2 regions of the Enterovibrio litoreus genome follow, and region 1 is predicted to be linked to the other one. Evidence: riboswitches for the same ligand, from Rfam matches in the RefSeq annotation. Region 1 holds a riboswitch; the other holds the start of a gene.
The links. Region 1 has a riboswitch for lysine ahead of AB8599_RS10425 (Na+/H+ antiporter NhaC family protein). Riboswitches for the same ligand answer to the same signal wherever they lie in the genome.
Positions count from the first base shown of each region.

Region 2: it holds a riboswitch for lysine, as region 1 does, so the genes downstream of both, lysC (lysine-sensitive aspartokinase 3) here and AB8599_RS10425 (Na+/H+ antiporter NhaC family protein) in region 1, are expected to answer to the same signal.

Region 1 is NZ_CP166194.1:2,380,609-2,383,740, forward strand. It holds gene AB8599_RS10420 (thymidine kinase) at 1-263, opposite strand, end outside; gene AB8599_RS10425 (Na+/H+ antiporter NhaC family protein) at 383-1,963, opposite strand; lysine riboswitch at 2,049-2,230, opposite strand; gene AB8599_RS10430 (H-NS family nucleoid-associated regulatory protein) at 2,575-2,973, shown strand.
Region 2 is NZ_CP166194.1:3,192,995-3,196,126, reverse strand. It holds gene metH (methionine synthase) at 1-136, shown strand, start outside; gene lysC (lysine-sensitive aspartokinase 3) at 224-1,618, opposite strand; lysine riboswitch at 1,685-1,860, opposite strand; gene AB8599_RS14215 (pyridoxal-phosphate-dependent aminotransferase family protein) at 2,045-3,132, shown strand, end outside.

The sequences.
Region 1 (3,132 bases):
TCATCAACTAATAAACAGTCCACTTTGTTGTTAACGTTAATATCGCTAACGGCGGCAAAAATATCATCGTTTGGAGAATACAATTGCGCTTCCGCTTGAAGCCCAATACGAGAACTCACTTTGCCCACACCGTAACGATCATCAATTGCTGCCGTAAAGATCAGTGGGTTCATTCCACGCTCTTGGTAGTTAAACGACGATTGCAAAAGCGTTGTCGACTTACCCGCATTCATGGCGGAGTAATAGAAGTACAGCTGGGCCATTGGATTCTCCCGAGAAAAAGACGCAGGCATGCTACCGAAAAAAGCGAAAGGGTAAAAGCGTTGCAGGCCGCGAAATGGAATTAAAAAACCTCCCCGAAGGGAGGTTATTGAAAAATAGATTAAGCCATTTTACCTGGACGACGTGACAGCCAACCAAAGAACACACAAACCAAGGTAAATGAACAAAAGCCCGCCAACAGCGAAATCGACAGCGAATCCGTGAAGCCCAGCACCAAGTAAGATATGCCAGCCACTAGCGCCACAGCCAGCGCATACGGTAGCTGAGTAGAAACGTGATCAATGTGTCCACAACGCGCACCGGTTGCTGACAAGATGGTGGTATCTGAAATTGGCGAGCAGTGATCACCGAACACGGCACCAGCAAGCACAGCGGACAACATCGGTAGCATTAACGCAATATCAGTTGCGGCAGAAAGGTCGCCCGCAATTGGCAGCATGATGCCAAACGTACCCCATGAGGTACCGGTTGAAAACGCCATCGCAGCAGACAACAAGAACAGCAGCACAGGAAGAAGCTGAGGAGACAAGTTACCTTGGATGAGCGTCGACAGAAACTTACCCGTGGCCATGTCGCCAATCACGCTGCCGATTGTCCAAGCAAACAACAGGATCAAGATAGCGCCAAACATAGATTTGGCACCAATCCAAACGGTTTGACCAACTTCTGGTACTGGAATACGCTGTTTGAATACAGTGATCAATGCGGACAGTAGACCCATTGCACTACCATACAAAAGTGACATGCCCACATCGGTGTTTTCAAATGCACCCAGCACCGAGAATGCTTTACCGCTGGCTTCTAACGCTTGAGCGCCGGAATACACCATCCAAGACATGGTTGCCACGATAAGCACAACAATTGGCACCACCAGATCGGCGACGCTACCTTTCTCACTTTCTTCGATACCGAGCTCGTCATCTAATGATGGTCCGCTATTTTCATCATCACCTAAACGACTGCCCGTCGATGCTTCGTATTCAAAACGACGCATTGGGCCCACATCCATCTGGAACCAAGCAACCGCGAACACCATCAGCAAAGCAAAAATGGCATAGAAGTTCATTGGGATCATGTGCGCAAATGCACTCAGTGGGCTGTAATCAGTCACGCCATGGCTAACAAGAATGCCGCCGACCACCGTAATGATATATGCCCCCCAGCTTGAAGCAGGCATGATCACGCACATTGGCGCAGCGGTGGAATCGAGAATATAAGCCAGCTTCGCGCGCGACACATGGAAACGGTCAGTCACAGGACGGCTAATGGCACCAACCGCTAGGCTATTAAAATAGTCATCAACAAAAATGAATACGCCTAGAAATGCTGCCAGTAGTTTTGCCCCTCGCTTACTTTTAACGCGAGTTTGTGCCCATTCTGCAAATGCGCGTGTACCGCCAGAAAGAGTAATAAGCGCAGTGATGGAACCCAACAAGACGAGGAACGCAACAATGCTCATGTTCCAAGTATTTATGCTGCCATCGTCAATAAATAGGCCTTTTATCAGCCCAGAAAGATAATAGGTGGTCGACGACAAAGAAAAGTCATTGAGTAACAAAGCACCGGAGACAATACCCAGCCCTAATGATAACAAAACTCGACGGGTAACAATGGCGAGACCCAACGCGAGAATCGCGGGCAATACCGATAAAGATGACGCGGAAAAATCGACTAAGTTCATGATCTCTAAATCAACCTATAAGGTTGGAGATCTACTGCAGAAATGGAAACCAGTTAACAAATGACAATGGTTAAACGCATTCTTAAACCACAGTAGCGCTCCATAGTTAAATCCCAATACTATGGCAGTGTTGTGTCTGTTAGAGCACAACCCCAGCAGAATAGCTTGATGGGCAAGATTCTACTTCGGCGCTATTTCCTTTCTCACATTCTCAACGGCATCACCCTAAAATGTGTTACTGATAAATGGCGCACCTCTACGTGCATAAAGCTTGCGTATTGTATGTGACATCGAGGACATTGCAATAACCATCTAAATGATTTTACACATCAAGCGCTTCGCATTTACAAATCACTTACAATCACTATCCTCTTCTCTCACGACGCATGCAAAGTCAAACACGCATGACAGTTTTATTGTACACGCCACGGATAATCCATCCCTTTTTTTTCAAGAACAAGCCGGCAAGATTTATTTAAGTTTGCACTTTTCTTAAATTCGATATCTAATATTAAGGAATTTAATTACGCAAACATTGCAAAGAATTAATTATTCTTGCTACTCTTAGTGCGGTAATTAATTATTATAAACGAGAGAATAGGATAGACATAATGTCTGATGCACTGAAAGTATTGTTAAATCTGCGCAGCCTTCGTGCAGTGGCACGTGAACTTACTCTAGAACAACTTCAAGAAGCGCTAGAAAAACTGCAAGCTGTCGTGGCAGAACGTGAAGAGTCTGAAGCAGAAGCGCATGAAGCAGAAAAAGAGCGCTTAGAAAAACTTGAGAAATACCGTGAGATGCTGATCAAAGACGGTATTGACCCAGAAGAATTACTAGCAACCCTTGGTGGTGCTAAACCAAAATCTAAGCGTGCTGCTCGTCCAGCAAAATATAAGTACATTGACGTAGACGGTTCGGAAAAAACATGGACTGGTCAAGGTCGCACGCCAAAAACAATTAAAGAAGCTCTTGAAAACGGCAAGAAAATCGAAGATTTCCTGCTGTAATTAGGCACTAGCTGTAATCAGTCAGGGCTTAATTGTCTCAGGCTGAAACTAAAAAGGGGCTTTCGCCCCTTTTTTGTTTTTACCCAACGCGCTCAAAATTAGCAGCAATGGCCGATTAGTGTCGCTCGCTTTAGAGATATCGCAATCAAATCCCTCATA
Region 2 (3,132 bases), 810 kb from region 1:
GTATTTCTCCCATCCAGAATCACGCTACTTCGCGGTGGCACAGATCCAAGCGGATCAACGTGATAGCTATGCCGATCGCAAGGGCTGGGATTTGATCGAGGCCGAAAAATGGCTCGGGCCTAACCTCAACGGATAAAGACACAGACAGGGCAATGCTTCTCAGCCCAAAATAGAAAAGGCGCTCAGATTGAGCGCCTTTTTGTTCATGATTTATTGAGGAAAGTTAGGCTTCAAACAGCTCTTTGTGAAGTGCTCTCACCACGTCCTTTGATTCGCTTGTGCTGGTTAAAAAACACAGGTTATGACTGCTGGCACCGTAGCAAATCATGCGAAGATTATATTCTTCTAAAGACCCGAATATTTTTGCCGCCGCGCCACGAGACTCACCCATATGGTTGCCGATCAGGGCGACCAAACACATGTCTTGCTCGATCGTTACTTTACACAGTTGGGCTAGCTCTTTTTCAGCGTCTTCCGGCAAGGTCGGAGCACCGCCACGAGTGTTAGTTTGGTCAAGCGTGAGTGATACGCTCACTTCAGACGTGGTGATCAGATCTACCGAAACCTTGTGCTTGGCCAAAATGTTGAAGACCTCGGCCAGAAAGCCATAAGCGTGAAACATATTCAAACTAGTCAGCGTGACCATGGTTTGGTTGCAGCGAAGGGCCAATGCGCGGAAAAGTGGAGATTGCTTCGCAGTATGGCGAATCCACGTACCACCTTGCTCTGGTGTTTTAGAGGAACCCACAAATACCGGGATATCATGACGCATAGCAGGCACAAGTGTGGAAGGATGCAAAATCTTCGCACCGAAGTTTGCCATTTCGGAGGCTTCACTGAAGCTGATTTCGTCAATCGGTTTTGCCGCTGGCGCAACGCGAGGGTCCGTACTGTAAATACCCGGTACGTCGGTCCAAATCTCAAGCGAAGTCGCTTGTACGGCTTCAGCAAGCAGCGCGGCGCTGTAATCAGAACCACCACGACCTAACGTGGTCGTATTGCCACTATTGTCTGCACCAATAAAGCCTTGAGTCACTGCGATTTTTTTCTCACACAATGGACGCAAGATCCCCTGAGCATGAAACGCAGTTTCGATCAGATCAGGCGTTGCCTTGCCAAAGACATTGTCTGTTTTTAATACTTGTCTTACATCGACGCGCTCCGCGTCAATACCTTGAGCGTTAAGCAGATGCGTAAAAATGTGCGTGGACATTAATTCGCCACACGCAACGAGGCTATCTGTTAATTGGTCTGATGTAGAAGTTGCGGCAGCAGCAGCGAAAGTCGCCACCTCATCAAGAATCTCATTAACGGCTTGATTCACAGCCGCATTTGCAGGCAGCTGATCCAAAATGCTGAAATGAATGTCGGCAATTTTTGCCAATACTTCTTGTTGTCGCTTGGCATCGGCAACACCATTTGCCAATTCAACCAATAAGTTTGTTACGCCAGAACAGGCGCTAATCACTACCAGTCGAGTGTCTGAATTCCCTTTTATCACCGATGCGCTGTTTGACATGGCTGCGTAGTCGGCGACACTCGTGCCGCCAAATTTTGCGACATTTAATGCGTTCACTTCCCTGTATCTCCCTAATCGCGAATGGAGTAATCCTAACATTATTGAAATTTGAAACAGTTCGAAAGCAATGCGACAGGAAGAGGGCGGTTACGGAAGAAAGGATATTTCTCCAGAAGCGCTCCATCTCGTTAAAGATGACAATCCGAAGGATTCAACCTTCTAGACCGACAATCCAGCCCCCAAGGTCTGGTGTTGCCTCGGCGTCTTATCCCCTGATCGGTTTGCGTCGGAGTTGGGGCTCCGCAAACAGACTGCCTGATAGACGCGCCTCTTCTGCTTTTGATTGGTGAAAATGACACCGCACAAAAATTGCCCTCTATTGATAATGTTTTGTGAACGCTTTGTCAATTAACAATTGCACCCATTGACATCGCTTTTTGACCAAATGAAGTGTGATGATATTTTGGCAATTGCAAATCCGGTGATAGGGTAAGTCAACGAATGGATGCTAATGGAGAGCCAATAATGACAATATCCCGATTTATTCCACCGCAACGTACCTTGATGGGCCCTGGTCCTTCAGATGTATCACCACGGGTATTGCAAGCCTTGTCCCAGCCAACAATTGGTCATCTGGACCCACTTTTTGTGGGTATGATGGATGAGGTGAAAGCGCTACTTCAATATGCATTCCAAACTGAAAATGCCTTTACCATTGCTGTTTCTGCCCCCGGCAGTGCAGGTATGGAAACGTGCTTTGTTAACTTGGTTGAGCCGGGCGATACCGTCATCGTTTGCCGTAATGGGGTGTTTGGCGATCGCATGCGAGAAAATGTTGAGCGTTGCGGTGCAACGGCGGTGATGGTAGATGATGAATGGGGTGCGCCTGTTGATCCTGCCAAAGTTGAACAAGCATTGATTGCCCATCCTGAAGCCTCAGTATTGGCTTTCGTGCATGCGGAAACATCAACGGGTGCATTGAGTGATGCAAAAACATTGGCTGCATTAGCGCGTCAGTATGACTGTTTAAGCATTGTCGACGCAGTGACCTCCTTAGGTGGTGTGCCTCTGCTGGTGGATGAATGGAAACTAGATGCTGTGTATTCGGGCAGTCAAAAATGTTTATCCTGTGTACCTGGCTTGTCCCCTGTTACCTTTTCACCTCGTGCTGTTGAGAAAATGCAGAAACGCACTGAAAAAGTGCAAAGTTGGTTTCTCGATCAAAGCCTTGTGCTGGCGTATTGGAGTGGAGCAGGCAAGCGTAGCTACCATCACACGGCGCCAGTAAATAGCTTATATGCATTGCATGAATCGCTTCTGATGCTCAAACAAGAAGGTCTGGAGAACGCGTGGCAGCGACATCGCGATATGCATGAGCTGCTCAAAGTTGAGCTCGAATCGTTGGGTATTCGCTTTCTTGTTGATGAAGCTTATCGCTTGCCTCAGCTCAATGCAGTGTCTGTGCCAGAGGGCATTGATGACGCGAATGTGCGTGGTCGCTTGCTCAATGATTACAATCTTGAGATTGGGGCTGGGCTTGGCGCGTTGGCGGGAAAAGCTTGGCGTATCGGTTTGATGGGATATACCGCAAGAAAAGAAAATATCGCTTTGTG